DNA from 2 places in the Arthrobacter sp. USHLN218 genome. Region 1 is predicted to be linked to the other one. Evidence: predicted binding sites of a transcription regulator. Region 1 holds the regulator's gene; the other holds the start of a gene.

The links. Region 1 encodes HspR, which represses chaperone genes until heat shock. Its sites were predicted from a motif close to AAGTTGAGTCNNNNNGACTCAACTT; they were not measured.
Region 2: a site for HspR is predicted at 4,336-4,360, ahead of WFH44_RS00480 (Hsp20/alpha crystallin family protein). Genes of this name have one in related genera too.

What each region holds. Positions count from the first base shown of each region.
Region 1 is NZ_JBBCYT010000005.1:156,780-172,567, reverse strand. Features, by position in the region: gene WFH44_RS13170 (septum formation family protein) at 1-638, shown strand, start outside; gene clpB (ATP-dependent chaperone ClpB) at 723-3,326, opposite strand; gene WFH44_RS13160 (GNAT family N-acetyltransferase) at 3,588-4,148, shown strand; gene WFH44_RS13155 (HutD/Ves family protein) at 4,169-4,747, shown strand; gene WFH44_RS13150 (YceI family protein) at 4,757-5,320, opposite strand; gene WFH44_RS13145 (pyridoxamine 5'-phosphate oxidase family protein) at 5,540-6,010, shown strand; gene WFH44_RS13140 (YccF domain-containing protein) at 6,039-6,464, opposite strand; gene WFH44_RS13135 (DEAD/DEAH box helicase) at 6,568-8,244, opposite strand; gene trmB (tRNA (guanosine(46)-N7)-methyltransferase TrmB) at 8,512-9,453, shown strand; gene WFH44_RS13125 (zf-HC2 domain-containing protein) at 9,481-10,140, opposite strand; gene WFH44_RS13120 (sigma-70 family RNA polymerase sigma factor) at 10,137-10,628, opposite strand; gene WFH44_RS13115 (COG4315 family predicted lipoprotein) at 10,822-11,346, shown strand; gene WFH44_RS13110 (DUF5655 domain-containing protein) at 11,365-11,931, shown strand; gene WFH44_RS13105 (UPF0758 domain-containing protein) at 12,025-12,387, shown strand; gene WFH44_RS13100 (heat shock protein transcriptional repressor HspR) at 12,317-12,742, opposite strand; gene WFH44_RS13095 (DnaJ C-terminal domain-containing protein) at 12,768-13,748, opposite strand; gene WFH44_RS13090 (nucleotide exchange factor GrpE) at 13,874-14,548, opposite strand; gene dnaK (molecular chaperone DnaK) at 14,551-15,788, opposite strand, start outside.
Region 2 is NZ_JBBCYT010000001.1:90,728-106,515, reverse strand. Features, by position in the region: gene WFH44_RS00500 (ABC transporter permease) at 1-1,016, shown strand, start outside; gene WFH44_RS00495 (ABC transporter ATP-binding protein) at 1,019-1,705, shown strand; gene WFH44_RS00490 (hypothetical protein) at 1,807-3,027, opposite strand; gene WFH44_RS00485 (hypothetical protein) at 3,051-4,190, opposite strand; gene WFH44_RS00480 (Hsp20/alpha crystallin family protein) at 4,410-4,865, shown strand; gene WFH44_RS00475 (glutamate--cysteine ligase) at 5,000-6,481, shown strand; gene WFH44_RS00470 (bile acid:sodium symporter family protein) at 6,555-7,547, opposite strand; gene WFH44_RS00465 (NADP-dependent isocitrate dehydrogenase) at 7,690-9,909, opposite strand; gene purH (bifunctional phosphoribosylaminoimidazolecarboxamide formyltransferase/IMP cyclohydrolase) at 9,989-11,656, opposite strand; gene WFH44_RS00455 (hypothetical protein) at 11,764-12,153, opposite strand; gene WFH44_RS00450 (MFS transporter) at 12,318-13,670, shown strand; gene WFH44_RS00445 (PKD domain-containing protein) at 13,671-14,603, opposite strand; gene WFH44_RS00440 (DUF6318 family protein) at 14,607-15,260, opposite strand; gene purN (phosphoribosylglycinamide formyltransferase) at 15,396-15,788, opposite strand, start outside.

The DNA of each region.
Region 1 (15,788 bases):
CTCCTTCGCACTGGGAAAAGGGTGCAGGCGAAGCGGCGGGCGCCTCGAAGCAGGGCAACTGGTTCTCCGCCGGTCCGCCGCCGGCAGGCAAACCCGCGGCGGGGTCCGGGGACGCGGGGCGGCCTGCACTGAAGCCCCTGCTGCTGATCGGTGCCGGGATCCTCGCGGCGATCATCATCATCGTGGTCATCATCGTCAGCCTGGCCAACCGGGGAACGGAGCCGGGGTCCCCCGCTGCCTCGAGTGCGGCCGGCGCCGAGGCGACCCCCGCCGCGGACGGGGTCATCGCGGAGAACGTTACGCCGTTCGACTTCAAGTCCGGACAATGCTTCATCGACTTCAAGGCGGCTACGCAGAATGCGACCGTGGTGACCTGCGAGACGCCGCACGCGGCCCAGCTGGTCGGGACCTACTTCTACAAGGAAGCAGACAAATTCCCGGGCAAGGACGCGCTCAATGTCCAGGCAGAGAAGTTCTGCGGCGCCGTCGAGCTCAACGACCAGGCCGCCGACTACCCGGCCCTGAGGAACTCCTACGGCCTGCCGTCCGAGGGCACCTGGCAGGAGGGCGACCGGCGGATCGACTGCTTCGTCGTGTCGGACAAGGGCAACGCCATCAAAGCATCGCTGATCGACTGACCGCCCGCATAGCAGCTCAAGGCCGCGCCTGTCCGGGAAGGGCAGGCGCGGCCTTGAGCGTTTCGGCCGGTGCGGGCCGCGGACCTATTTGGCGCGCACGAGGAGCCCCTGCTGCTGGTCGGCGCCCTCGGCGGCCTCCTCTCGATCCACCAGGACGGTGTCCCCGTCGACGATGGAGCCGGCGAGGAGGCCTCGCGCCAGGCGGTCGCCGATCTCGCGCTGCACCAGCCTCCGCAGCGGGCGGGCGCCATAGGCCGGGTCGAAGCCGGTCAGGGCCAGCCATTCGCGGGCGGCGTCCGTCACCTCCAGCGTCAGCCGCCGCTCGCTGAGCCGCGCCGCGAGGGACTGCACCTGCAGGTCGACAATCCTCGACAGGTCCTCGATGCTCAGCGGATCGAACATGATCACGTCGTCGAGCCGGTTCAGGAACTCCGGCTTGAAGCTGGCATTGACCACGTTCATCACGGCCTCGCGCTTCCGGGCGTCGTCGAGCGTCGGGTCCACCAGGAACTGGGAGCCCAGGTTGGACGTTAGGACGAGGATCACATTGCGGAAATCCACGGTCCGGCCCTGGCCGTCGGTCAGGCGTCCGTCGTCCAGTACCTGCAGCAGGATGTCGAAGACTTCGGGATGGGCCTTCTCCACCTCGTCCAGCAGGACCACAGAGTACGGCCGGCGCCGCACGGCCTCGGTCAGCTGGCCGCCTTCCTCGTAGCCGACATAGCCCGGAGGAGCGCCGACCAGGCGGGACACGGAGTGCTTCTCCGAGTACTCGCTCATGTCGATGCGCACCATGGCACGCTCGTCGTCGAAGAGGAAGTCGGCGAGCGCCTTGGCCAGCTCGGTCTTGCCGACGCCGGTGGGACCCAGGAACAGGAAGGAGCCGGTCGGCCGGTCCGGGTCGCTGATCCCGGCGCGGGCACGCCGGACGGCGTCCGAGACCGACTCCACGGCCTTGGCCTGCCCGATCAGCCGGCCGCCGATGAACTGCTCCATCTGGAGCAGTTTCTGCGACTCGCCCTGGAGCATGCGGCCGGCGGGAATGCCGGTCCAGGCCGAGATGACCTCGGCGATGTCGTCAGCGGTGACTTCCTCGGAGACCATCAGCTCCGGCGCCTCAACCTGGGTTTCGGCGGCCTGGGCGGCGTCGAGCTCCTTCTGCAGGGTCGGGATCTCGCCGTAGAGGATCCGGGAGGCTTCGGCCAGGTCGCCGTCGCGCTGCGCCTTGTCCGCGAGGCTGCGCAACTCGTCCAGCTTCGCCTTCAGGTCGCCGACCCGGTTGAGCCCTGCCTTCTCCGCTTCCCACCGGGCATTAAGCGCGGCCAGCTGCTCCTTCTTGTCGGCCATGTCCGCGCGCAGCGCTTCGAGCCGCTCGCGGGAGGCCTCGTCCGTCTCGTCCGCGAGCGCCAGCTCCTCCATGGTGAGGCGGTCGACGGCGCGGCGCAGCTGGTCGATCTCTTCCGGCGCGGAATCGATCTCCATGCGCAGGCGCGAAGCCGCCTCATCCACCAGGTCGATCGCCTTGTCAGGGAGCTGGCGGCCGGTGATGTAGCGGTTGGACAGCGTCGCCGCCGCGACCAGCGCGGAATCGGCGATGGCCACCTTGTGGTGCGCCTCGTAGCGTTCCTTGAGCCCGCGGAGGATGCCGATGGTGTCCTCCACGCTCGGCTCCCCCACGTAGACCTGCTGGAAGCGCCGCTCCAGCGCGGCGTCTTTTTCCACGTTCTCGCGGTATTCGTCCAGGGTGGTGGCGCCGATCAGGCGAAGCTCGCCGCGCGCCAGCATGGGCTTGAGCATGTTGCCCGCATCCATGGAGCCCTCCGCGGCGCCGGCCCCGACCACGGTGTGGATCTCGTCGATGAAAGTGACGATCTGGCCGTCCGAGTTCTTGATCTCCTCCAGCACGGCCTTGAGCCGTTCCTCGAACTCGCCGCGGTATTTCGCCCCGGCCACCATGGAGCCAAGATCGAGGCTGATCAGCGTCTTGCCGCGCAGCGATTCCGGCACGTCCCCCGCGACGATGCGCTGCGCGAGCCCCTCGACCACGGCCGTCTTGCCGACACCGGGCTCGCCGATGAGCACCGGGTTGTTCTTGGTGCGGCGCGAGAGCACCTGGACCACGCGCCGGATTTCGGAGTCTCGCCCGATCACCGGGTCCAGCTTGCCCGACCGGGCGATGGCGGTCAGGTCCACGCCGAACTTCTCCAGCGCCTGGAACGTGTTCTCCGGGTCCGGGCCGTCCACCTTTCGGTCGCCGCGCACGCCGGGCAGGGCCGCCGCGAGGGCCTCGTGCGAGGCACCGGCTTCGCGAAGCGCCTTGCCCGCCGCCCCGCTGTCAGCGGCCAGCCCCAGCAGCAGGTGCTCGGTGGAGACGTAGGTGTCCCCCAGCCTCTCGGCCTCCTGCTGGGCGACGTTGATGACCTGCAGGATTCCGCGCGAGTACTGCGCCTGGGCCACGGAAGCGCCCGAGGACGCCGGCAGGGCCTTGATGGCCGTGCTCGCCTGGACGCTGACGGTGTCCGGGTCCGAGCCCGTGGCCTTCAGGAGCGCGACGGCGACCCCCTCCCGCTGGTCCATCAGCGCCTTGAGCAGATGGACGGGTTCGATCTGCGGATTGCCCGCCGTCGAGGCATTCATGGCCGAGGACGACAGCGCCTCCTGGCTCTTGGTGGTGAATTTGGCGTCCAATCCGAGCTCCTTCCATCCGTCGTCATACACAAGCTCCAACGCAACTAAGTTGAGTCTACTTAGCTCAACTTTGAAAGTAAAGTTGTTTGCTTCTCCCCGGCCGCCTGCTCCCCGGCCGCCTGGCTCCCCGGTGGCCGGGGAGCAGCCGCAGCCGCCGCTCCCATCGTGGCACCGGCCCGTCCGCAGGAGAAGGGCCGAAGGTGGGCGCCGGGCGGGCCGCAGGCAGGCGCTCGTGGCGTCCCGCGGGATTAGTCTTGGTCCATGGCACCATCCATCGGCGGTTTCGGCCGGGACGTCGAAACCACGCTGCAGACCGAGCGGCTGATCCTGAACCGGCCGCGCGGGGAAGACATCGACACGATGTTCCGCATCCTCTCCGACCGCCGCACCACCAGGCACAACCCCGGCGACGCCCTGAACTGGCGCGAGGAAGCCGAAGGGCTCTTCCAGCACTGGGACGAGCAGTGGGACCGGCACGGCATCGGCTATTTCGCGGTCCGTTTGCCGGATCGCGCGGAGCCCATCGGCTTCGCCGGCACCAAGCACGTCCTCTTCGACGGCCGGCCGGTGCTCAGCCTCTACTGCCGCCTCGATCACCGCTTCTGGAACCATGGCTACGGCACGGAGGCCGTGCGTGCCGTAGTCGCGCACGCCAACGAACTCCTTGAACTGCCGCCGCTGCTTGCCCGGGTCCGCCCCGACAACACCGCCTCCGCGAGGATCGTACGGGCCGCCGGATTCGAGCCCGCCCCCAGCCTTGGATCGCAGGGCGAAGATGGCTTTGAGGACGCCTACGTGCTGAACTGGACCCGGAACCTCTAGGACGCCAAGGAGCGCCGATAATGCTTGTCATTCCCTTTGCCTCGCTGCAGCCGCAGCCCTGGCGCAACGGCGGCGGCTCGACGCGCGAGATTGCCTCCGGCGGCAGCGCCGGCTCCCCCGACTGGCGGCTGAGCATCGCCGACTTGGAGAAGCCCGGGGAGTTCTCCGCCTTCCCCGGAATGGAGCGCACCTTCATGGTGGTCGAGGGCGAGGTCGCGGAGCTGACCGTGGACGGCTCGGTCCGCAGGCTGGAGCGGTTCCGGCCGTTGAGGTTCGACGGCGGCAGTGCAACTTCGTGCGCGCTGCCCACCGGCCCGTGCCGGGCACTGAACATCATGGTGCGCAGCGGCGCGGCCGGCGCCGGAGTGCTCGTGGCCGAACTGTCGAAGAAGCAGCCCCTGACGCTGGCGGAGGGCCAGTTCGCCGTGCTGCTGCAGGGCAAGGCGGAGGCTGCGGAGGGTACGCGGACCGATCAGCTCGCGCCGTTCGACACCGTCGCCGGGGGCGCTGGCCCCGCCGGCGCAACCCATGGCGTGACGATCGGCGGCCGCGGCTTCGCCGCGCTTATCTCGATCTTCGCGCTCGACGCAAGTACGTGACGCCGGCCGCTACCCGGCGTCGTTCTCCACCTTGACGGCGGACACTTCGAACTCCAGCAGGATCCGGTCCGAGACCAGCACGCCGCCGGAATCGAGGGCGGTATTCCATTTCACGCCGAATGCCTGCCGGTCGATCCGGCGCGAACCCTCGAAGCCCGCGCGCAGGTTCCCGGCGGGGTCCCGCTCCACCCCGATGAACTCGATGGGAACGGCAACCGGCTTCGTGACGCCGCGGATCGTGAGATCGCCGTTGACGATGTAGTTCCGGTCCTCGACCTGGTCGATGTGCGTGCTCCTGAAGGTGATCTCCGGGTAGTTCGGCGCATCGAAGAAGTCGTTGGTGCGCAGGTGCTCGTCCCGCTGCGCGTTGCGGGTGTCGATGCTGGCGACCTTGATGGTCAGCCGCACCGAAGAGTTGGACGGGTTCTCGACGTCGGCGCGGATGACGCCGTCGAAGTCATTAAAGGCTCCGCGGACCTTGGTGACCATGGCATGGCGGGTGGAGAACCCGATGCGCGTGTGGGCAGGGTCGAACCGCCACTCTCCGGACATCTCTGGGGTCAGTTCGGACATAGTGACGCCTCCTGGGGTTTATGGCACAAGCACTGCGTCCCCGCGGGCCGATGGATGGCAGCCCGACAGTGCATAGCGTTGCCGCTATCAACGCAATTCCAGCACATCCGATAGCGGAATGCATCTCCCGAAAGGCGGGTATACCCGCAGGCCGGGGTCCTGTTGCCGCCCCCGCGGGCGGGACTATCATCGGGCCACGCCCCTCAATAGACTGGGAGAATGACGGCCACGCAGATGCCCGACGGCATAGAGAATCTGTCCACCAGCGAATGCTGGGAACTGTTCCGGAGCACGGACGTCGGCCGGCTGGCCGTCGTGGTCGAGGGGCAGCCGGAACTCTTCCCGATCAATTACGTTGTCGACCACGGCTCGATCGTCTTCCGGACGGCGCGCGGCACCAAGCTGGACGGCGCACTGGGCGGCAGCAACGTTGCGTTCGAGACGGACGGCTACCATCCGCCCAGCAATGTCGCGTGGAGCGTCGTGGTCAAGGGACCGGCGGAGCGGCTCGCCAGCATCGAGGACGTGCTCGCCTCCAGCCTGCTGCCGCTCTTCCCGTGGCAGGGTGGCGAGAAGAACAACTTCATGCGGATTGTCCCTGACCAGGTGACCGGCCGCCGCTTCCGCGTGCAGGCCTCGTCCCGGCGGAGCCTGGGGCTCAGCGACGCCCGCCGCCTGAACGTGGAATGAGCCTGCGTGTACCCGGAATGAGCCCGGCTCAGCGCAGGTAGCCGCCCGCGTAGTGCCGGTCATAGCCGATGAAGGAGTGGTTCGAGGGGACGATCTCCTTGCCCAGCGGCGTGAGGGACACCGGGATCATCTTCAGGTTGGCGATCGCCAGCGGGATGCCGATGATGGTGACCGCCTGCGCAATCGCGGTGAGCACGTGCGCCAGTGCGATCCAGATGCCTGCCACGAGGATCCAGATGACGTTGCCCAGGGTCGACAGGACGTAAGTGCGTCCGCCCTTGTCCACCACCTTCCGGCCGAAGGGCCACAGGGCGTAGGCGCCGATCCGGAAGGACGCGATGCCGAACGGGATGGTGACGATGAGCACACAGCAGACAATGCCGGCCAGGAAGTAGCCGAGTGCGAGCCAGATGCCTCCGAGCAACAGCCAGATGATATTCAGGACAGCGTTCATGCAACCCATTGTTGCCGCTCGAGGCTGCCGGCACCATGGGGAAAGGCCCTGACCCGCCCCTAAAAGGGGAGGCCAGGGCCTTTCTGCCGGTGCCGGGTTCCGGCTAGCGGGCGTTGCGGCGGACGTTGCTCGCCGGGGCCGAGGCACGCCGGTTGCCGCGGCGGTTGTCCGGGGCCGCGGCGCGGTGTCCGGCCGATGCGGCCGCGGGAGCCGAGCGCTGGGAACCCCGGGACGACGACGGCGGCTGCGCGGCGGCGCGCTGTCCGGTGGCGGGGCGGCGCGAGCGGCCTGGCTGCTGGACGGCGTCGGTCCGTGCGGGGCGGCGGCCGTTGCCGGACGCTGCGGCCTGGCCGGCCGTGCGTGCATCACCGGTCCGGGCTGCGCCGCGGGCATCGCCTGCCCGTCCGGCGCCCCGGGAATCGGCTGCCCGTCCTGCGCCGCGGGTGGCTGCGGGCTGCCCGCCGGTGCCGGCGCCCTGCTTCCGTCCGTTCTGGCGCGCCGCGCGCTTGCGCTGCGCGTTGGCCCCGGTGGAAGTGCCCTGCTTGTGGGCGGGGCCGCGGTGGGCAGCCTTGGCCTCAGCCGCGGCACGGCGGACCTTCGGGTCCACCGCGGGGGCGGCTTCGCCGACGAGCTTCGCGACGAGCGGGGAGCTGGCCGTCACTCTCTCGAAGGCGACATCCACGCCGGCGGCCTTCATCAGCTTGCCCACTTCGAGCTTCTGCTCGGGCAGCGACAAGGTGACTACGGTGCCGTCCGAGCCGGCCCGGGCGGTGCGGCCGGAGCGGTGCAGGTAGGCCTTGTGCTCGGTCGGCGGGTCCACGTGGACCACGAGCTCCACGTCGTCCACGTGCACGCCGCGGGCGGCGACGTCGGTGGCGACCAGGACGCGCACCTCGCCGGAGGAGAACTCGGCCAGGTTCCGGTCCCGCGCGTTCTGCGAGAGGTTGCCGTGCAGGTCCACCGCCGGGATCCCGGCATCGGTCAGCGTCTTGGCCAGCTTGCGGGCGTGGTGCTTGGTTCGCGTGAAGAGCACGCGGCGTCCCAGGCCGGAAGCCAGCTCCTTGATCAGCTGCTTCTTGACGGTCAGGTCCGGGGCCACCAGCACGTGGTGCTCCATGGTGCTGACGGCTGCCTGCGGCTCGTCCACCGAGTGGGTGAGCGGATTGGTCAGGTAGCGGTTGACCAGCTTGTCCACGCCGTTGTCCAGCGTGGCGGAGAACAGCAGGCGCTGTCCCTCGGAGCCGGTGGCGTCCAGCAGGCGGCGGACCACGGGCAGGAAGCCCAGGTCGGCCATGTGGTCTGCCTCGTCGAGCACCGTGACTTCGACGGCTTCCAGCGTGAGGATGCGCTGGTTCATCAGGTCCTCGAGGCGGCCGGGGCAGGCGACCACGATATCGACGCCGGCGCCCAGCGCCTTTTCCTGGCGGGCTTGGGAGACGCCGCCGTAAATCACCGTGGTGTTCAGGCCCAGTTCCCTGGCCAGCGGCTCGATCACGGCGTTGATCTGGGTGGCGAGCTCGCGCGTCGGTGCCAGCACCAGGCCGAGCGGGCGGCCGGCGCGGCGGCGGTAGGCCGCCTCCCCTTCGGCCAGCCGCGCGACCAGCGGCAGCGCGAAGGCCAGCGTCTTGCCGGAGCCGGTCCGGCCCCGGCCCAGGACGTCGCGGCCGGCCAGCGTGTCCGGCAGGGTTTCGGCCTGAATCGGGAACGGCTCCAGGATGCCGGCGGCGGAGAGCGCGGTCACCAGCGGCGCGGGAACGCCGAGCTGCTTAAAAGAGCGCACAGAAGTAGTTAAGGTCATGGAGATCGAGAGGTACTTTCGGTCAGTGGCCCCGGCACCGGTATGGCCCAGGGTTTCGCCGAAGAAATAATCAGAGTCAACCGCCCGCGGTGGCTGCCTGCTGGCTGCAGGTCTGACGCCCCGCGCTGGAACTGCGGGAGAAGTGTGAAGCGTTCATCGACGCAGGGAACGCACCCGCGGGCGCGCTCCAAGTACCCACCAGTCTACCAGCGGCGCGCACGCCGTCCGACCGCGGCTATCCTGAGGTGGATGATGCACCAGCCTTCCACCCCGGATTCTCCCGCCCCGGACCCTGCCCCGGACAACGCCGGCCCCTCCCCCGCGTCCGCCGCGCCGGGCTCCTTCCATACCCAGCCGGTCAGCTACGTCCGCCGCGGCTCCCGGCTGCAGGGCCGCCGCCAGCAGGCCTGGGACGACTACGCGGAGGCCTTCGTCATCGACGTGCCGCGGGCGGCCGGCGACACCTCCGTGGACCCCGGCTATGAGTTCGACGCCGAGGCCGCGTTCGGGCGCCGGGCACCGCTCGTGGTGGAGATCGGCTCCGGGCTCGGCGAAGCCGTCTGCCACGCGGCCCAGGAGCACCCCGAGTGGAACTTCCTCGCCGTCGAGGTCTACCGGCCGGGCCTGGCCCAGACGCTGCTGCGCATCGGAACGAAGCAGCTCTCGAACGTCCGCGTCGTGCAGGCCAATGCGCCGGAGGTCCTCGCCACCATGCTGCCGGCAGGATCGGTTTCCGAACTCTGGGTTTTCTTCCCCGATCCGTGGCATAAGACGCGCCACCACAAGCGCCGCCTGGTCAAGGACAGCTTCGCCCCGCTGGCCGCCCGGGTCATCGAACCCGGCGGGCTCTGGCGGCTGGCCACGGACTGGTCCTCCTACGCCATCCAGATGCGGGAAGTGGGCAACGCGGCGGCAGGCTTCGTCAACGTGCACGACGGCGAACGCACGGGTCCGGCGTCCCCGCTCACCCAGGTCTGGGAAAGCGGGGTCGAACAGGAAGTGGGCGGCGCCCCGGTGCGCGAGGGCAAGGCTCCGGTGAGCACGGGCAATGCGAGCCAGAGCGAGGGCATGGACGAACTCGGCGGCTGGGCGCCGCGGTTCGAGGGCCGTGCGCTGACCAGCTTCGAGCAGAAGGCGCACGAGGCCGGCCGCGGGATCTTCGACCTGACCTTCCGCCGGACCGGGGACTGACGGCCACCGGCCGCGCCGGCGGCCGGCTCAGCCCCGGGTGACCACCGAGGCGACCGGGACCTCCTCCGCGTCCTTGATCTCGACCCGCACGATCTCCTCCGTCTCGACGGCGGTGGCGGCCGAGAGCCGGGCCCGGCCCGCCTGCGTGGCCTTCCACGTGGCGACCTGGTGCGCCTTTCCGGTGGAGTCCGTGACCCAGAGCGAGAGGATGCCGCTGTCAGGCAGGCGTTCCCCGTCCATGGCCAGCTCCGTCCCCCAGCCCTTGTGGACCAGGTCCAGCTGCACCTCCAGTCCGCTGGACGCGCTCATGGTGTAGCTGTCCTTCACCAGCCGGGGGGCGGTGACCGCGGGCCCGGCGACCGCGCCGATGACGAGCGATGCCGCGGCGACCAGCGTGACAAGGCCGGCCACCCGCCGTCGTTGCTGGCGGCGGCGCACGTGGAGTTCGGACAGCAGGCGCCGGGTGTTGTGCCGGGCCTCCTCCGGCGACGGCTGGGCCAGTTCCAGGGCGACCTCGCGCGGCACGCCTTCCAGCAAGGCCGGCAGGCCCTCGAGCCGCGCCAGTTCCGCCGCGCATTCCGGGCAGTCGCGCAGATGTTCTTCGAAGGCGCGCCGCTCGGACGGTTCCAGCCCGCCGAGGACGTAGAGCCCGATCAGCTCGCTGAGTTGCTCGTGGTTGGGTTTCATGGCTGGACCCCCATCTCCTCGAGGACGGAGCGCAGCGCCCTGGCCGCGTAGAAGGCCCGCGATTTAACGGTGCCCAGCGGCAGCGACAGGGCCTTGGCAGCATCCGCCGCCGTGAGCCTCTGGTAGTACAGGGCGAGGATGATGTTCCTGTGGTCGACGCTGAGCCGGGACAGGGCCTCCTCCATCACCACTTTGAGCAGCAGGGAATCGACCTTGTCCTCGGCGGGCGCGTCCTCCGCGGGCATCCCGGTCTCCGGTGCCCGGCGGCTGCGGCGGCGGTAATTGTCGATGATGACGTGCCGGGCCGTGCGGTAGAGGTACCCGCGCATGTTCTCCACGTCGGGACCGAGCTTCCAGACACGCAGGATGGTTTCCTGGACCACGTCGTCGGCCTGGGCCGGGTCCGAGGTGGTGGCGAGGACGAAGCGCCGCAGCGCCGCTCCGTACTCGCGGTACAGCTGCGCGACCGCTTCGTCTTCCATCGCCATGGCCGATCCCTTCGAGCATGCGCCGAATTGACACCCGTACCTGCACAGACGCCGACGGGAGGCCCCTTGGTTCAACTGCGCCGCGGCCCGCGCAGTTGAACCATTCTGGCCCCGGGGCACGTCTTTGCCAATAGTGGCCCGCACCCGGCGGCGCTGCACCGAGCCCAGCCCGGTCGAACCGATAGGACTCCTTATGAAGATCACAACCAGGGGCGCCAGCGCGCTGATGGCGGCCGCCCTCCTCGGACTCACCGGCTGTGCCGGCGGCGGAAATGACAACGAAGCTCCCCCGGCGGCGCCTGAGACCAGTGCAGCGCCGGAAACCAGCGCGATGCCCACCACGGGCGAGAGCAGTGCCGCCGCCGGATCCGTGGACCTGAAGACGGCGGACAGCTCCCTCGGCGAGATCGTGGTCGACGGCAAGGGGATGACGGTCTACTACTTCACGAAGGACACGAAGGACTCGGGCGTCAGCAACTGCACCGGCGACTGCATCGTGGCCTGGCCCCCGGTGCTGACCGAAAGCGACACCCCCAAGGTCGAGGGCGTCACGGCCAAGATCGGCACCATCGAGACGCCCGAAGGCAAGAAGCAGGTCACCATCGACGGCATGCCGATCTACCTCTGGCAGAACGACACGAAGCCGGGCGACGTGACCGGCCAGGGCGTCAACGAGGTCTGGTATGTCGTGGCTCCCGACGGGACCATGATCCGCTGACCTCAGTACTCTGGTGGGATGGCAGACATTGCATCCTGGCAGGGGATGATCGACTGGAACGAGGAGCTGCTGGTGCGGCGCACCGGCGAGGGTTCGGAGGCCTGGGCCGGGAAGGCGCGGGCCTCCGGCGTCGCGACGGAGGCGGAGCTGACCGGATGGCTCCGGGAGCAGGGCGTGACCGGCTACGCCGCCATGGCCGTTGCGTGGAAGCTGTTCGGTTACCCGGAGTTCTTCCTCAAGTCGGGCGACGAGCTGATCGACGGGCAGTATGCTGACCGGCCGGCGCTGCGCCCGATCGCCGACCGGCTGATGTCCATGGCTCTTTCCCTCGACGGGGTGTGGCTGCAGGCCCGGAAGACCTACGTTTCGGTCCATTCGCCGCGCCGCAAGTTCGCCCAGATCACGCCGGCGAACAAGGGCAGCCTGGACCTGCTGCTGCGCGTCGAGGCGGAGGACCCCCGGCTCGAGGCGGTCAAGGGCCGGTCCGGTGATCCCTTCGACCGGCGGCTGCGGTTCCGCTCGCCGGCGGAGGTCGACGACGGCGTCCTGGCCATCCTCGAGCGCGCCCTGGAGCAGAATTCCTAGACCCTTCCTCCACAGGTTCGCCCCGAAGCGCCGCCGTGCACATCCGGGCCCCCGCCGGTCCGCCCGGCCGGCATGGGCCCGTAGCGTGGCTGCATGAAGACACACACATCCATTGCGGACATGGAGGCCACGGACCGGCCGCGGGAGAAAATGGCCCGGGTCGGCATCCGGCGGCTCAGGGACGCTGAGGTGCTGGCCCTGGTCATCGGCTCGGGAACGCGGGAGGCGAGCAGCCTCGAATTGGGTCGGCTCATCCTGAAGAAGACGGGCGGTCCTGCCGGGCTGCTGGCCGTGGACGCCGAGGCCCTGAGGCAGATCCCCGGGGTGGGCGCCGCCTTGGCCGCCCGGCTGGCGGGGGCCATCGAGCTGGCGCGGCGGGCTTCGGTCAGGACTGGGGCCGCCACACAACCAGCGCCTGGCTCCGCGGCCGCGGACGCTTGCCCCGGGCCAGGGTGACCACGTCGCCGGCCAGCCCGGCCGCGAAGACGCGGCTGGCCTCGGCGCTGGTCAGGCGCCGGGTCTGGTCGAGTTCGGCGGTCAGCTCGGCCACCCGGGAACGCAGCGCGCTGACCTGGTTCTCCAGTTCGAGGATGCGCTTGATCCCCTCCAGCGAGACGCCCTCCTGGGACAGCCGCTGGACCTCGCGGAGCAGGTCGACGTCCCGCTGCGAGTACCGCCGCTGCCGGCCCCGCTGCCGGGACGGGGACACCAGCCCCATCCGGTCGTACTGGCGCAGTGTCTGCGGGTGCATTTCGGCCAGCTCGGCTGCCACGGAAATCACGAAAATCGGCGCATTGCGGTCGATGCCCATCGCCGTTCCTCCCCTCTTCACGCGTCTACAGTCGGGCCTTGGCGGCCAGCGAGGAGCGCGGGTCCGCGTCGGACGTGGCCGCGGCGAAAGCCTTCACGGCCTCCTCGGCCTGCTTGTTCAGGTTCTGCGGAACGACGACGTCGATGGTCACCAGCAGGTCGCCCGTCGCCTTCGACGTCTTGACGCCCCGTCCCTTCACCCGCAGGGTGCGGCCGGACGGCGTTCCCGCCGGGACCTTCACCTTGACGTGCTCGCCGTTCATCGTGGGGACCTCGATCTGGGCGCCCAGCGCCGCCTCGGCGAAGGTGACCGGGACATGGACGCGGATGTTGTCCCCGTCCCGGGTGTAGAAACCGTGCGGCTGGACGTTGACGGTCACCATCAGGTCGCCGTTGCCGGCCGGGCCGGGCTGTCCCTTGCCCCGGACCCGCACCTTCTGGCCGTCCTTGATACCGGCGGGGATGCGTACCTCGATCACCTCGCCGGAGGGCTCGCGGAGGCCGATCTTCGTGCCGTTGATCGAACCGGCGAAGGAAATGGAGGTCGACGCGGTCCGGTCGGCGCCTTTCCGCGGCGGTGCCTGCGGCCCCTGGAAACCGCCGCCGCCGAAACCTCCGAAGAGGTCGGCGAATTCGGGCGGGACATTGCCGCCGCCGAAACCGCCCGTTCGGGTGCCGCGGCCGGCGTGCTGGCCGAAGAGGTTGCCGAAGACGTCCTCGAAGCCGCCGGCACCGGGACCGCCGGCGCCTCCGGCCGAGAAGCGGGCTCCGCTGCCCATGGCACGGATCGCGTCATACTGCTGGCGTTCCTCGGGGTCCGAAAGCACCGAGTAGGCCTCCGAAACATCCTTGAACATCTTCTCGGCGCTGGCGTCCGACGCATTGGTGTCCGGATGGTACTTCCGCGCCAGCTTGCGGTAGGCCTTCTTGATGTCCGCGTCCGAGGCGTCCTTGGAGACACCGAGGATCTTGTAGAAATCCTTGTCGACCCAATCCTGGCTGGCCATCCGGATGCCTCCTTCTCGTCGTCGTTAATGTCGCGGGTCCCGCCGTGGCCGGCGGGACGGGTCGTGCCGGGAACTGCTTGCCCGAGGCAGGCAGTTCCCGGCAGCGGCCGTTTGGGTGTTGCCGCTTACTCCGGCACGCCCACGATGACCTGGGCGGCGCGCAGCACCCGGTCGCCGGACTTGAAGCCGCCGCGGAGGATCTGGTTGACGGTGTCCACCTTGACCTCCGGATTGGGCTGCTGCATGAGGGCCTCGTGGATGTTCGGGTCGAACTCCACCCCGGCCTCGTTGATCCGGTTCAGGCCGTACTGCTCCAACACGCCGTCCAGCTTGGTTGCGATCGCGGCGAACGGGCCGTCCGTGAGGTCGCCGTGCTGGCGGGCGGCGTCGATGTCGTCGAGCACCGGCAGCAGCGAGTTCAGGACGCCGATGACAGCCATCTCTCCGGCCACCGCCCGGTCCCGTTCCACGCGCTTGCGGTAGTTGACGTACTCCGCCTGCAGCCGCAGCAGGTCATTGCGGAGCTCCTCGACCAGGGCCTGGTCGGCCTCGGGTTCGGCCGAGGCCTCGTTGAGGATCTGCTCGGCCTGCGCCAGTGCGTCCCCGGAGTCGTGGGCCGCGTCCACGGGAGTGACATCCTCATGGTCGTGGCCTGCTGCCTCCGCGGAGGCCGCCGCATCCTGGGCGGCAGCCTCCTCCTGCGGCCCACGGACCTTGCCCGTCTCCGGGTCGATCTTCCGGTTGTCGCGGAAGCTCACCGGCTCTGACTCGTGTTCGTGCTCGTTACCGTGGTGGGGCATCGTTACTTCTTCTCTTCCTCGTCGACTACTTCGGCGTCGACAATGTCCTCGTCGGCGTTGGCAGATCCGGCTCCGGGAGCGCCGTCACCAGCAGGAGCGCCTTCACCGGGAGCGCCGGCCTGGGACTGCGAGTAGATCGCCTCGCCCAGCTTGGTCTGCGATGCCTGGAGCTTCTCGAACGCGGCCTTGACCTCGTCGTCGTTATCCTGCTTCTCCAGGGCGGCCTTGAGGGCGTCGACGTCGGCCTGGACCTCGGTCTTGACCTCGGCGGGCAGCTTCTCGTCATTGTCGGTCAGCAGCTTGCCCACGGAGTAGGCCAGCTGTTCGGCCGAGTTGCGGACGTCGGCGGCCTCGCGGCGCTTCTTGTCCTCGGCGGCGTGTTCCTCGGCCTCGCGGACCATGCGGTCGATGTCATCCTTGGACAGCGCGGTGCCGCCGGTGATGGTCATCGACTGCTCTGCGCCGGTGCCCTTATCCTTGGCGGAAACGTGCACGATGCCGTTGGCGTCGATGTCGAAGGTGACCTCCACCTGGGGGACGCCGCGCGGGGCCGGCGCAATGCCGGTCAGCTCGAAGGTGCCCAGCGGCTTGTTGTCCCGGGTGAACTCACGCTCGCCCTGGAATACCTGGATGGCGACGGAGGGCTGGTTGTCGTCCGCGGTCGTGAAGGTCTCCGAACGCTTGGTCGGGATGGCCGTGTTGCGCTCGATCAGCTTGGTCATCACACCGCCCTTGGTCTCAATGCCCAGGGACAGCGGGGTGACGTCGATCAGCAGGACGTCCTTGCGCTCGCCCTTCAGGACGCCGGCCTGCAGGGCGGCGCCGACGGCGACGACCTCGTCCGGGTTCACGCCCTTGTTGGGCTCCTTGCCGCCGGCCATCTCCTTGACCAGGTCGTACACGGCCGGCATACGGGTGGAACCGCCGACGAGCACGATGTGGTCGATGTCGGAGACCTTGATGCCGGCCTCCTTGATGACGTCGTGGAACGGCTTCTTGGTGCGCTCCAGCAGGTCCGCGGTCAGTTCCTGGAACTTGGCGCGGCTGAGGTGCTCGTCCAGGTGGACCGGGCCGTCGGGAGTCACGGAGAGGTACTGCAGCGAGATGTTGGTGGAGGAGGCCGAGGACAGTTCCTTCTTGGCCTGCTCGGCCGCTTCCTTCAGGCGCTGCAGCGCGATCTTGTCGTTCGACAGGTCGGCGCCCTTGGCCTTGGCCTGCTTCAGCAGGTAGTCGACGACGC
Region 2 (15,788 bases), on a different contig from region 1:
CGCCGACGGGCACCGACGTTCCCGAGTTCGTCCTGCCGGTGACCGCAACCGGCGTCAGCGCCGCGACCGACGCTGCCGGCGGCCAACTGGACCTCTCTGCCGGCGAAGGCCTGACCGACTTCTCCGCGGCATCGACCCAGGCCGTCCTCGGCGCCGACCTCGCCGAGAAGAACTCGCTCACTGTGGGCGACACGTTCACCGCCCTTGAACGCAAGTTCACGGTCACCGGCATCTTCGACGCGGGCACCGAGTTCGACAACAACACGCTCTACTTCCCGCTGGCCGCCGTCCAGGAGCTCAGCGGACAGGACGGCGAAGTCAGCATGGTGACCGCCCTCGTCGACAGCATCGACAACGTTGATGCGACGAAGGACGCGCTGGCGGCGGCCCTCGGCGAAGACCGGGCCGACGTTACATCCGGCGGGAGCAACCTGGATGCGGCGGTCGAATCGCTGGCCGGAGTCCAGAAGATCTCGCTGATCGGCTTCATCGCATCCCTGGTCACCGCCGGCGTCATCATTCTGCTCATCATGGTCCTGATCGTCCGGGAACGCCGGCGCGAAATCGGGGTGCTCAAGGCCATCGGCGCACCCAACCGGACCATCGGGGCCCAGTTCGTCCTCGAATCCCTCGTCCTTGTTGCCGTCGCCGCAGTCCTTGGCACCGGCGTGGCGGTCGCCGCCAGCGGGAGCATTGCCGGGACCCTCGTCTCTTCTTCAACATCCACGACGACGGCGGCAGCAGGACGGGGCGGTCCGGCGGCTCCCGGCGGGGCGCAGGGGGCTCCCCCCGGACAGCCGGACATCGCCGCCGCGGCCCCATCCGGAGACGGACCGATGGCCAGCGCTCCGTTTGCCCGTGGAGCCGATCTCGTAGGCCAGGTCACGGCCAACATCGGCACGGAGACCGTGGCCCTAGGGCTACTGGCCGTGTTTGCCATCGCGGCGCTCGGCGCCCTGGTGCCCGCGCTGCTTACCGCCAAAATCCGTCCCATCGAAGTCTTGCGGGGAGAATGAAAATGCTTGAAGTTCGCAATGTCGTCAAGGAATTCCGCGCCGGCGGCGACGTGATTACGCCGGTCCAAGGGGTATCGCTGCATCTCCTGCAGGGCACGTTCGCCGCCATCCTCGGCAAGAGCGGCAGCGGCAAGTCGACCCTGCTCTCGCTGCTCGGCGCATTGGACAAGGCCACCAGCGGCGACGTCCTCGTCGACAACATCAACATCAGCATCTTGGCCGAGCAGAAACTGACCGCCTACCGGCGGAACGACATCGGATTCGTGTTTCAGCAGTACAACCTCATTCCCAACCTGACGGCCAAGGAAAATGTCATGCTGCCGATGGAGTTCGCCAAGGTTCCCAAGGCCCTCCGCCTCGCCCGCGCCGCGGAGCTGCTGACCGCCGTCGAACTCCCCGAGGACGTCCACGACCGCAAGGCGAACCGGCTCTCGGGCGGAATGCAGCAGCGTGTGGCAATCGCCCGGGCCATGGCCAATGCACCCAAGCTGATCCTGGCCGACGAGCCGACGGGCAACCTTGACGAACAGACAGGCGACAGGATTGTGTCGCTGCTCAAGGACCTGGCCCGGCGCAGGAACACGACCGTCATCGTGGTCACCCACGACAACACCCTGGCCGCCCGGACCGACCGCCAGTTCCGGCTCGCCGGCGGCAAGCTGACGGAGATTACGGGGCGGCCCAGCTGAGCAGGCCGGCCGCGCGGCCTGCCGCCCCCGAAAGGCCGCGCGGCCCCGCCGTCCCCGGGAGCAGGCCCGGGCGCAGGGCCGCGCGGCCAGCTATCGCGCGGTCACAGGATCGGCAACCTTCGGGTCCGAACCCGGGACACGGATACCGCCGCCCCGGCCACGATCAACAGCAGCCCGGACCACAGGATGTTCCCGGCCCACCAACCCGTTTCCGCCAGCATGTTTCCACCTTGGGCGGCCCCGTCCGCTCCCGGACCAGCATCTGCGGCCACCAGCCAGCGGTCGGCCGAAGCAATGGCAACACCGGGCGCAGCGCCACGACTAACAGTCACAGTGCCTGGTGCAACGCCCGCGCCGGCGGATGCATCACCCGCGTCTTCGGCTACGGCGCTGATACCCATCGTCGCTTCGCGGTCAACGTCACTGTCTGCGCCCTCGGGGGCAGCGCCGCCTGCTTCGCCGGCAGTGCCCTCCCCGCCAGCCGGCGCTTCCCCGCCAGCGCCGGTTCCGCTGTCGCCTCCGGTCGGACCTGCACCGTCACCGGCTATATCCTCATCGGCCGCGGTCCCGCCGCATCCGGACGATGTAGCCGATCCACCGAGTGCCAGGGCTCCGTCAAGGCAAACGTCGGCCGTGAGACCTTTCCCGTCGCCAGATGAAGAGTCGCCGGCATCGAGGCCTACATCCGCCAGCACATCGGCAGCGGCGTGGGCAACGGGCTCTGCAGCCACAGCCTCGCCCGTGCCGCCCAGCGTCACGTCCGCATCCGCCAGCACATCGGCAGCGGCGTGGGCAACGGGCTCTGCAGCCACAGCCTCACCCGCGCCGCCCAGCGTCACGTCCGCATCCGCCGCCATATCGGCGGCTACGTCAGACACCGGCTCGGCGGCAACAGCCTCGCCCGTGCCGCCCAGCGTCACGTCCGCATCGGCGGTGACCTCCGCGCCCGTATACCTTTCCTGATTCGGCGCGGGCTGACTGTCGGTCAGGACCTCCACGTCGATCGGCACGTCGGCCGTCGCATCAAGGCCGAGGACCTCGGCGTCGAGTCCGACATCCGCGGTGGCATCGACCACGGCGTCTTCCGAGAGGACGTCGACGCCGACTGCAACGTCCGCCTCGGTGGACACTGCATCGTCCGTCACGAACAGAACTTCCGGTGATTCGGTTTCGGCAGCCGAAGCCGCGGCTGTTCCGAGGACCAGCAGTCCTCCGGATAAGGCGACGCCGCACAGCGTCGTCCGCATTATTGCTCGCATGATTGTTCTTCTCCTGATTGAGTCCTTGCCGGCTATCTCAGCCAGCGGGTCCGTTGGCCGCATGAGTGGCAGCGGCAGGGACGGAATCAATCGGGCGAAGAACCAGGACTTTGCGAAGGAGAGGATGGCAGGATCCAGCCATCAAGCGGCAGGATGTGCGCGCACAGCCGGGGATCCGGCCCGCTGCCGGGCTCAATATCGGCAGGCGCAGCCCCAGGCGATTGCCCCGCTCCGGTGAGGGCGCCGGAAGGGCCGACGGCGGCCAGGGCGGGCTGCGCCGGGTGGGCCGGGCCCCGGGACTCCGCGGGCGGCAGGGCTCTGGTGCTCGCGGCGGCATCATGCGTCGCACGTCCGCCCTGAAAGATGGAGGCGGCGGACCCCACGAGGCCGGGCCCGGCGTCGTTAGATGACGCGGGGACAGGCGCTTCAGGCGCCCCTTCCCCCGATGCCGGCGCGGCCGTGCCGCTGGAGTCAGTGGAATCCGTCGACCCCTCGGAAGGAGCTGCGTCGGCCGGCTCGACGTGCTGCCGTTCGGGGCCGTCCGTCGAAGGAGCGGAGACCGCTCCCCCGGTTACCTCTTCACGGGGTTCTTCGACCGGGGTGACTGAGCGGCCGACCTGCTCGACCACCGCGTCAACGGTGCGGCCGGCAGGCTCAAGGATGGGCCGGGCTGCTACAAGAACGGGATCCGCCACGTCGGAAACCGCTGGCGTGGCGGCCTCCGTTACGGGGCGGACTGCGTGGAACACGGATTGGGAGACCGCTTCAACCGGCTCGGCGACCGTCACGACGATGGGTTGAGCCACCTTGCCCACCGGCTCCAGGGCCGTGGCGGTGACGGGTTGAGCCACCTGGCCAACGGTCTCGAACACGCCTGCCGCGGCGGGCGGGGCAGGTTTCGTTGCTGTCTCCAGCAGAGGCTGGGCGTCCCCGGCTGCGGTCGCGGCCGTCTCCGCCACCGGCGACGCCGCACCGCCAACCCGGTCCGCGGCATGCGCGGCGGCCTCGGAGACGGGCGCTTCTGCCGCTTGAGTAACGGTCGAGATCGCTCTGCCGAGTCCGCCGGGTTCATCGTCGCCGGCCTGGGCCGCGGAGACGCCCAGCAGTGCGAGTCCAACGGTGGCGCCGGAGATCAGCAGGGCCCGGCGCAGGAGGCAGCGAGCCTGATCCAATGAGCCATAGCCCATGGAAACCACCCCCGCGGTCCTGCCGGATAAACGATCCATGTACAGGCTACGACCGACGCCGGAGACCGTCTACAGGAGGCGGTCGATTGGCCAGGGGCGGCACCCTTTCAGTCGTCCCCGTGTTCGCTCTGGGCAATCACCCGGGCTCTTGGCACTCTCGGCGCCGAGTGCTAACTTGAAACTGTAGTTGAGCGAGAGACGCTCAACTATCCTTATGGAAGAACCAGCAAGGACAACGGACTACAGGAGTTGATAGTGATGGCTGCTCGATTCGACCCGTTCCGCGAAATCGACCGCGTGGCCGGTGCCCTCTTCGAAAACCGCTCGGGCCTGCGCCTGATGCCGATGGATCTGTACCGCGACGGGGACCACTATGTCCTGAACGCGGACCTGCCCGGCATCGATCCGGGCTCGGTCGACATTGACGTCGACGGACAGCTGCTGACCATCCGCGCCGAGCGGACCCTGCGGGGCCCCGAAAGCGGCGTCAAGTGGCTGGCCAGGGAGCGCGAGGGCGGGTCCTTCCTCCGGCAGTTGAACCTCGGCCAGGGGATCGACATCGACGCGATCACCGCACACTACGAGAACGGCGTGCTCTCCGTGACTATCCCGGTCAGCGAACGCGCCAAGCCGCGCAAGATCGAGGTGGTCAGCGCGCCGGCCGACCGTGCGGTGGAAGCCGGCGGCGCGGAGCAGAAGCCGGCCGACGCCTGACCCGGCCACTCCGCGTATCGAACCACTAATGACGACGGGGCGCCCCTTCCGCACGGAAGGCGCGCCCCGTCGTCGTAAGCGCCCTGATGCCGCCTGTGCTGTACAAGGGCCGGACGCAGTGATTACCTTCAACCATGGGCGCAGAAGTCAAGACCAAGACCTTCACCCGCGAACAACGGACCCGCTACCGCGAGCGGCTGCTCGAAAACCTGGAAACCTTCGCCGACTACCTCTCCACAGGCGAGTTCGCGCACTCCGGCACGATCGGCCTGGAGCTGGAACTGAACCTGACCAACGCGGACTGCTCCCCCGCCCTGCGCAATTCCGACGTGCTCGAGGCGATCGCCGACCCGTCATTCCAGACCGAAATCGGCGCGTTCAACATCGAAATGAACCACCCGGCGCTCTCCGTGTCCGGCCGGGGGCTCAAGGACCTCGAAGACGGCCTGCGCCGGCGGCTGAACCGTGCCGAGGAACGGGCCGCGGCGGTCCGCGCGCAGATCCTGATGATCGGCATCCTGCCCACCCTGAAGCAGGACCTGGTGGAGGACATGTCCTGGCTCAGCCCGGGGAAACGGTATGCGGCCCTGAACACCTCCGTGCTGCAGGCCCGCGGCGAGGACGTGCTGATGGACCTGCGCGGCCTGGAGTCGGTGTCCTTCTACGCGAAGAACATCGCGCCGGAGGCGGCCTGCACCAGCGTTCAGCTGCATGTCCAGCTCGAGCCGGCGGAATTCGCCCCGGTCTGGAACGCGGCGCAGGTCATCGCCGGGCCGCAGGTCGCGCTGGCCGCGAATTCGCCGATCTTCATGGAGAAGCTGCTCTGGCACGAGACGCGGATCGAGGTGTTCAAGCAGGCCATCGACACCCGGCCGCCCGAAATGCGCAACCAGGGCGTGCGGCCGCGCGTGTGGTTCGGGGAACGGTGGATCACCTCGATCTTCGACCTGTTCGAGGAGAACGTGCGGTACTTCCCGTCGCTGCTCCCCGAGCTTTCCCGCGCCACCGGCCGCCAGGCCCGCGGCGGGGCGCCGCTGCTGCCGGAGCTGCGGCTGCACAACGGCACGGTGTACCGCTGGAACCGCCCCATCTACGACCCGGGCGGGGACCAGCCGCACCTGCGGCTCGAGAACCGGCTGCTGCCGGCCGGCCCGACCGTGCTGGACACCGTGGCCAACGCCGCGTTCTTCTTCGGGCTGGTGCGCCGGCTCAGGACAGCCGACCGGCCGCTGTGGTCCCGGCTCGCGTTCCAGAGCGCGGAGGCCAACTTCCTGGCCTGCGCCCGCCACGGGCTCGAGGCCACCGTGTACTGGCCGGGCCTCGGCGACCTGCCCGTCGTCGAGCTGATCATCCGCCACCTGCTGCCGCTCGCCGCGGAGGGCCTGGCCGACCTCGGCGTGGATGCCGACCTGATCGAGGAGTACCTCGGGGTGCTGCGGGACCGGGCGCAGTCGGAACAGAACGGCTCCAAGTGGCAGATCGAGACCCTGCGCCGGCTGGAGTCCGACGGCCTGGACCGCGCTGCGGCGCTGGCGCGGCTGACCAGCCTGTACGCCACCAACATGCACAGCAATCTGCCGGTCCATACCTGGCCCGTGGCGGCCGCCATCGGCTGATCGCACATTGACGACGGCGGCCGGTACCTTTCCGCGCGAAAGGCACCGGCCGCCGTCGGGCTAGGTCCGCGAACTACTTGCTGCTGCGCCGCCAGAAGGCTGCCACGAGCGCACCGGAGACGTTGTGCCAGACCGAGAACACGGCCCCGGGAAGCGCCGCCTCGGGTGCGAAGTAGGTCTTGGCAAGGCCGGCCGCGAGGCCGGAGTTCTGCATTCCGACCTCAATGGCCATCGTGCGGCGCGACGGCACCGGCAGGCGGAAGAGCTTGGCCGCGCCGTAGCCCAGCAGGTAGCCGCCGGCATTGTGCAGCACCACGGCCAGCAGGATCAGCAGGCCGGCACTGAAGATGGCCTCGGCGCTGCCGGCCACGACCGCGATGACGACGAAGGTGATGGCCAGGACGGAGACCCACGGCAGCGCGGGAATCACGCGGTCCACGAGGCCGGGGATGAGCATGCGGGCGGCAAGGCCAAGGACCACCGGAATCAGCACGATCTGCACGATGCTCAGGGCCATCGCGCCGGCGTCCACCGGCATGTATTGGCCGGCGAGCCAGAGCGTCAGGAGCGGAGTGAAGACCGGCGCCAGCAGGGTCGAGACACTCGTCATGGTCACGGACAGCGCCACGTTGCCTTTGGCCAGGTAGGTCACGACGTTGGAGGCCGTGCCGCCGGGTGCGCAGCCGACCAGGATGACGCCCGCCGCGAGGGCCGGCGGCAGCTGGAGCAGCAGCGAGACGCCGAGGCCGAGCAGGGGCATGATGACATACTGCGCCACGACGCCGAGCAGCACCGGCAGCGGCTGCCGGACCACGAGCGCGAAGTCCGGCAGGGTCAGGGTCAGGCCCATGCCGAACATGATCAGCATCAGGGCCGGGTTGATGAAGGCCGCCAGGCCGGTGAAGGGCGCGGGGAAGAACAGCGCCAGCGCGCCGCCGGCGAGGATCAGAAGCGGAAAGAGGGTCACCGCGACGCGGGCGCTGCGTTCTTCCGCGCTGTCGGTGGCTGCCGCGGCAGGATCGGCGGTCCGGACCGCCTGCGGGTGGGAGGAGTTGTCGGTTTGCATAGGGAATATCGTTTCAGCCGGGTGTGCTGCGGCGTGAATTCATGACCTCGAGAGCCATCCGCTGCCCCACGCGAACGACGGCGGCCGGTACCTTTCCGTGCGAAAGGTACCGGCCGCCGTCGTTATGGGCTGGCCCGGTCGGTTAGGACAGCGTGGCCAGGATTTCGTTCAGCTTGGCCGAGGGACGCATGACGGCCGAAGCCTTCTCGTCCTCAGGGCGGTAGTAGCCGCCGATTTCGGCCGGGGAACCCTGGGCGCCCAGCAGCTCGGAGTTGATCTGGTCCTCGCTGCCCGTCAGTGCCTCGGCAACCGGGGCGAAGGCGGAGGCCAGTTCGGCGTCCTGGTCCTGCTTGGCCAGTTCCTGGGCCCAGTACCGGGCCAGGTAGAAGTGGCTGCCGCGGTTGTCGATCTCGCCGACTTTGCGGCTCGGGGACTTGTTCTCCAGCAGGAAGGTGCCGGTGGCGCGGTCCAGCGTGTCCGCGAGGACCTGGGCACGCTTGTTGCCCGTGGTGTTGGCCAGGTGCTCGAAGCTGACGGCCAGGGCCAGGAACTCGCCGAGGGAATCCCAGCGCAGGTGGTTTTCCTTCAGCAGCTGCTGCACGTGCTTCGGGGCGGAGCCGCCGGCGCCGGTTTCGAAGAGGCCGCCGCCGTTGATCAGCGGGACGATCGAGAGCATCTTGGCGCTGGTGCCCAGCTCGAGGATCGGGAACAGGTCCGTCAGGTAGTCACGCAGCACGTTGCCGGAGACGGAGATCGTGTCCTCGCCCTTGCGGATGCGCTCCAGGGTGAAGGCGGTGGCCTTGACCGGGGACATGATCTCGATCTGCAGGCCCTCGGTGTCGTGCTCCTTGAGGTATTCCTTGACCTTGGCGATCAGGTTGGCGTCATGGGCACGCTCTTCGTCCAGCCAGAACACGGCCGGGGTCTGCGACGCACGGGCGCGGTTGACGGCGAGCTTGACCCAGTCGCGGACCGGCACGTCCTTAGTCTGGCAGGCGCGCCAGATATCGCCCGGGGCGACCTGGTGCTCGATCAGGACGGCGCCGGAGCCGTCGAGGATCTGGACCGTGCCGGCGGTCTGGATCTCGAAGGTCTTGTCATGGCTGCCGTATTCCTCGGCGGCCTGCGCCATGAGGCCGACGTTCGGCACGGTGCCCATGGTGGTCGGATCGAACGCACCGTTGGCGCGGCAGTCGTCGATGACGACCTGGTAGATGCCCGCGTAGGAGCTGTCCGGCAGGACCGCCAGGGTGTCGGCTTCCTGGCCGTCCGGACCCCACATGTGGCCGGAGGTGCGAATCATGGCCGGCATGGAGGCGTCCACGATCACGTCGGAAGGCACGTGCAGGTTGGTGATGCCCTTGTCCGAGTCCACCATGGCCAGCGCGGGGCCCTCCTCGAAGCCCTTCTTGATCGCGGCTTCGACGCCTTCGCGGACGTCGGCCGGGAGTTCGGAGAGGCCGTTGAGGATCGAGGCCAGGCCGTTGTTCGGGCTCAGGCCGGCGTCTTCCAGCTGCTCGCCGTACTGGGCGAACAGGTCGGGGAAGTAGGCGCGGACCACGTGGCCGAAGATGATCGGGTCCGAGACCTTCATCATGGTGGCCTTCAGGTGCGCCGAGAGCAGCACGCCCTCTTCCTTGGCGCGGACGACCTGGGCGGCCAGGAACTCATCGAGCGCGGCGGCGCGCATGACGGTGCCGTCGATGAGCTCCCCGGCCAGCACCGGGAAGGAGTCCTTCAGCACGGTGGTGGTGCCGTCCTCGGCGACCAGCTGGATCTTGATCTTGTCGTCGGCGGGGATGACCACGGATTTCTCGTTGGAGCGGAAGTCGTCGGATCCCATGTGGGCGACGTTGGTCTTCGAGTCCGCGGACCAGGCACCCATGCTGTGCGGGTTCTGGCGCGCGTAGTTCTTCACCGACAGCGGGGCGCGGCGGTCCGAGTTGCCCTCGCGCAGCACCGGGTTGACGGCGCTGCCCTTGATCTTGTCGTAGCGGGCGCGGATTTCCTTCTCGACGTCGGAGGACGGATCATCCGGGTAATCCGGCAGCGCGTAGCCCTTGCCCTGGAGCTCGGCGATGGCCGCCTTCAGCTGCGGGATGGAGGCGCTGATGTTGGGCAGCTTGATGATGTTGGCTTCCGGCTTCTTGGCCAGCTCGCCCAGCTCGGCCAGCGCGTCGCTGACCCGCTGCTCCTCGGTGAGGTGGTCGCCGAAGGCGGCAATGATGCGGCCCGACAGCGAAATGTCCCGGGTCTCCACCTCCACACCGGCCTTCGAAGCGAAGGCTTCAACGATCGGCAAGAACGAATAGGTCGCCAGCATGGGCGCTTCGTCGGTGTGGGTATAGATAATCTTGGCCATGAGTGAGGCGTCTCCCTGAAATGTGGGTTTCTATTGGGGTCTCGATATTCAACTTACCCGAGGTGCGGGCGTCGATCTGTCAGTGGAAGAAGTGGCGGGCTCCCGTGAAGTACATGGTGATGCCGGCCGCGTTCGCCGCCGCGACGACTTCCTCGTCCCGCACGGAACCGCCGGGCTGCACCACGGCGCGGACGCCGGCGTCGATCAGGATCTGCAGGCCGTCCGCGAACGGGAAGAAGGCGTCCGAGGCGGCCACCGCCCCGCGGGCCCGCTCCGGAGCGCCGGCGCCCTCGACGTTGGCCGCTCCGCCGGCCGCGTCGGCGCCGCCGTCGACTGCCACACCTAGGGTGTTGGCGCGCTCCACGGCCAGCTTGCACGAGTCCAGACGGTTGACCTGCCCCATGCCGATACCGACGGCGGCGCCGTCATTTGCCAGCAGGATCGCGTTGGACTTGGCCGCCCGCACGGACTTCCAGGCGAAAGCAAGGTCGGCCAGGGTCGCCTCGTCCGCGGCCGGGCCGGCCGCCAGTGTCCAGTTCTCCGGGCTGTCGCCGTCGGCCTCCAGGGTGTCCGAAACCTGGACCAGCACGCCGCCGGAGACCTGGCGGATCTCGGCCGGATCGCGCCGGTAGCCTTCGGGCAGGGTCAGCAGGCGGATGTTCTTCTTCCGGGACAGGATCTCCACGGCCTCCGGCTCGAAGTCCGGCGCGATGACGACCTCCGTGAAGATGTCCTTGACGGTGTTGGCCATGACGGCGCTGACCGTGCGGTTGGCGGCAATCACGCCGCCGAAGGCGGAAACCGGATCGCAGGCATGGGCCTTGGCGTGCGCGTCGGCGATCGGGTCCTCGGCGCCCGGCGTCGCCACCGCCACGCCGCAGGGGTTGGCATGCTTGATGATCGCCACCGCGGGATCGGCATGGTCGAAGGCAGCGCGCAGCGCGGCGTCGGCGTCGACGAAGTTGTTGTAGCTCATCGGCTTGCCGTGCAGCTGGTCGGCCTGGGCGATGCCCGGGGTCGCGCCGTGCTCGACGTAGAGCGCGGCCGCCTGGTGCGGGTTCTCGCCGTAGCGCAGCACCTCGGAACGCTCCAGCGCCATGCCCGCGTACGGCGGCCAGGCCTTACCTTCGTCGGTGCCGTCGCCGAACTGCGCCGCGGTCCAGCTGGCGACCGCGTTGTCGTACGCAGCAGTGTGCGCAAACGCGGAAGCCGCCAGCCGCCGTCGTGCGTTCAGGTCAAAGCCGCCCTCCGCAGCCGCGGTGACAACCTCGGCGTACCGCGAGGGATCAACGACGACGGCGACGCTCGGGTGGTTTTTGGCCGCAGCGCGGACCATCGACGGGCCGCCGATGTCAATCTGTTCAACGACCTCGTCCTCGCCGGCACCGGACTTCACGGTGTCCACGAACGGGTAGAGGTTCACGACCACGAGGTCGAAGGCCTCGACGCCGAGTTCCTTCAGCTGGGCCACGTGGTCATCGCGGCGGCGGTCCGCCAGGATGCCGGCATGGACGCGCGGGTGCAGCGTCTTCACCCGGCCGTCCAGGCACTCCTGGAACCCGGTCACCTCCGAAACCTCGGTGACGGGCACGCCTGCCTCGGCGATCCGCTTTGCGGTGGAACCGGTGGACACGATGCTCACGCCGGCCTTGTGCAGACCTTGAGCGAGTTCCTCCAGCCCTGTCTTGTCGTAGACCGAGATCAGGGCCCGGTGGATGGGAACACGGTCAAGCTGCTTTAGGCTCACGCAAACTCCAAAGGTTCTTCAGTAGGGGTTGCCTCCCAGTCTAGTTCACGCGCCCGGCCGCCCCGTGACTGTGAAGCCGGGCAGCCCGAGGGTCCGCGGACGCAGGGCTACTCCGCCGTGGCCGCGCTGGGGGCGGAAGCGGCGGTCGGAGCCGAAGCCGGAGAGACGGGGCTCGGGGCCGAAGCCGGCGAGACCGGCGAGACCGGCGTGGGTGCGGACACCGGGGACGGGGCCGATTGTGCCGATACCGGGCTCGGAGCTGACTGGGCGGTTGCTGCGGACACCGCCGTGTTGACCGGCTGGCCGGACAAGTCGACGCTGGCCGGGGACACCTTTGCCTCCGCCGGACTGGTCACACCCTTGACGGCCTCCCGGTCGATGGTGCTGCTGCCCAGGTCCTGCTGCTCCTCCGGCGCGCTTGCGGCAGCCGCTGCCCCCGCGCCGAGCGCCAGGACGGAGAGCGAACCGGTGGCGATCCAGAAACTACGCTTATGCATGATGTCGAGCCTTCCTCGGGTGTGCGATGTCCAACTGCACGAAAGTCTGCCCGGGGAAAGTGAGACAATGAGGAGAGCCAAATGAGAGCCCTCTCATCAAGCAAAAGGCCAAGCCACAGGCACATCGAGCCTGCCGTTCCGTTCCACCTCCCCCGGAAGGCACCATGACCGAAACCCAGCGGCTTCCCACCGGCGACCAGATCGTGCAGGAACTGCCGTGGCGATGGAAGGTCCAGGGCAAGATCTTCATCATCGGCGGCCTCGGCTTCATGTTCGACGCTTGGGACGTGACCCTCAACGGCGTGCTCATTCCGCTGCTTTCGGATCACTGGGGCCTTCAGCCCTCGCAGGCCGCGTGGATCGGCACGGCGAACCTGATCGGCATGGCCCTCGGCGCCTTCGTCTGGGGCTCCGTTGCCGACCTCATCGGCAGGAAAGTCGCCTTCACCGCCACGCTGCTGGTCTTCTCGATCTTCACCGTCTGCGGCGCGTTCGCCCCCGACATCGTCTGGTTCTGCATCTTCCGCTTCATCGCCGGCTTCGGCCTGGGCGGCTGTGTTCCCGTGGACTACGCCCTCGTCGGCGAATTCACCCCGCGCCGCCAACGCGGCCGAGTGCTGACCGCGATGGACGGCTGGTGGCCGGTCGGAGCGGCGCTCTGCGGCTTCGTCTCAGCCGCCATCATGGCGACCTTCGCCGACTGGCGCTACACCATGCTCATCATGGTCCTGCCCGCCCTGCTTGTCTTCTGGATCCGGCGCTCCGTTCCGGAATCGCCGCTGTACCTGATCAGCAAGGGCCGCGGCGAGGAAGCCCGCAGCATCATCGACGAACTCGTCCGCAAGACCGGCGGCACGGCAACCAACTGGCGGCTGCCGGACCCTGCCGCGGCGCCCAGGCTCTCCGTCGGCAACGTCGTCGACCAACTGCGCGCCGTCTGGCGCTTCGACTGGAAAATTACGACGGCGGCCTGGGCCTTGTTCTTCTCTATTCTCCTTGTCTACTACCTGGCACTGACCTGGATGCCCCGCATCCTGATCGAATCCGGCTTCGCGGAAGTCAGGGCCTTCATCACCACCGCTGGCATGGCCGCCGTAGGCCTGCTCGGCGTCATCGTCGCCGCCTACTTCGTCGAAAAGACCGGCCGCAAATGGATCCTCGCCATCACCGGTCCCCTGTCCGCGCTCACGCTGGTCGTCGTCGCCCTCAGCGTCGACGTGCCGGCCGCAGTCGTCACCTGGCTGCTGATCTACGGCTTCATAGTCCAGATCGCCATCCCTGTTCTCTACGCCTACGTCTCCGAGCTCTACCCCACCGAACTCCGAGGCTCCGGCTTCGGCTGGGCCTCCACGTTCTCCCGCGTCGGCGCCGGCTTCGGACCGCTCATCTTCGTCTCCGTCATGTGGCCCTACCTCGGCCTCGCAACGTCCTGTGCCATCGCCGCCGCCTTGGTGGTCATCTCCGTCCTCTGGATGGCCAAGTTCGCGCCCGAAACCAAGGGCGCCCAACTCCACTAATCAGCAGCCAGCCCCATTCGGATTCTCCAGGCAGTCATCCGCGTAGTTGTTGACGACCGACCGCCACACGCTGATGGTCTGAGCTGGAGAGACGAAGTCCGCTTCCCCCGGAACATCGACAGCTGGACCACCATTGACGCTGTAAGTCGCCCTATAAGTTACCGTCAACGCCACCGTGTAGTCACCTGTCTCCCGATACACATGGCTGGTGACCGTTGGATTTCCCCACTGATTGCGATTAATGGGCCCGCCTGGAGTCAGGTACGCCTTGCTCGTCGCGTCGCCATAATTCCACGTGTACTGGACCGGTCTGGCCTCAAGGTGGATATCCTGCCCGTGAAGCCTGAAGTCGCGGGATTGTCGACCTGCCACAGCATAAAGATTTGTGTGGGCGCCTTTGAGAGTGTGAGGACTGGGCTGACCGACCACATCACCTGCTGCAATATCCAGCTTTCGAAAAGCTGCCAAAATATCTTCGGCAATCCGGTCAAGTACGTCATTAGGATTTTCCGAATAAAGGCACGAGTAACCCTGCAGCTGACGCCATCGGAGTGGCTGAATATCGGTCGACGCCGCTTCCCAAATGATTACCTGGCCGTCTTCCGCGTCATCGCATTCCGGAAGACCTGCCAAACAACTGATATCTATATTGTCCCGACCATCGTCCAAACATGCGGGTTGATAACGATAGACCGTGGTGGGATCGGGCAGAGCTAGGGGGCTATCAGTCCACCTTCCACCTTCACCAGCCACCGGGTAGTAGGACTTCACACCCACCCCGGTGTTGCCCCACCCGGACTCATAGCCTGGCAAGTCCCCTTCAGCAGCGCTAGCGTCGGATCCAAGTGGCAACAACGATGAAACCAGAATTGCGGCACCAATCGGGACAGCCAACGTCCGGCGAAACTGCGAACGATAAGGAAAGCCAGTCACTTGCTAGATCTCCCCAGCTACTCCAATGTCGATGGTTTTCCAGTTGCCTTTCTCGTATTTTGCAACGAGGACGTCGACGAGAAAATCGGTACCGGGTGAAGTTCCTTCTAGCTTCCCTCCCGAGGTGTAGTATCTGATGCCTTCTGCAGCCAATTGAACGGATACGTGGAACTGGCCCGCCGAGTTTGAGACAAATTCTGTGCCTGTCCCGTCGATCTCGACGGTGCCGCCAACTTGCCACCGCCCATTTTCATGCCATTCCTCAATATTCTGAGTGATGTCTCCACATCTTTTACAGGATGTTTCCGTTATTTCCCGAATAGGCGAAACGTCCCCGGATTCGTATGCGTAGTTGAGGAGGTCGTACCAATACCGGGTAAACGCTTCGAGACCAGCCTTTGTCCTTTCCCGGGCTTCTTCGGGCATCTTGGGGAATGGCACGTTTTCGGCGGGCCCGTCGGCGGAGGCGGGTTTGTAGCTGGGCGATGCTGACGGCGTAGGAGTTGGAGTCTCGGCAGCGGCCGAGGTTGCAGGAGATGCCGTGGGGTCCGGTTGGCCTTCGGCGTCCCCGCCGCAGGCTGTGAGGGCGAGCGCTGCCGCGGCCAGCAGGGCGCTGGCGGCGAGGCGGGCACGCGGGCGTGCGTGGGTGAGGAACATGTGGCTCAGACCCCCGTTGGTCGGCTGATGAGGCGGTGTTGCCCGTCAGTGTAGTCAGACGTTTAAGCGGGCGTGAACCTTATCCACAGGCCTTTGGGGTTCCGAGGCCAAAATAATCCGGATGGCGCCGTCGCCTCAGCCGAGGCTGGTGCTGAGAGCGGCGAGCGTCTGGACGAGGAGCCTGCGCTCTTCGGTCTTGATGCGCTCGTGGAGGGTCTCCTCTGTATCGCCCTCAAGGACGGGCACCGCGGCTTGGGCCAGGATGGGTCCGGTGTCAACGCCCGAGTCGACGAGATGGACCGTGACGCCGGTGATCTTGACGCCATGAGCCAGGGCATCGCGGACGCCGTGTGCCCCGGGGAAGGAAGGGAGCAGGGCGGGATGGGTGTTGACCATGCACCCGTCGAAGGCGGACACGAATTCGGCGTCGAGGATCCGCATGAAGCCTGCGAGGAGGACCAGGTCGGGGGCGTAGTCCATGATCCGGGACTGCAGGGCGCGGTTCCATTCTGCGCGGCTGTCAAAAGC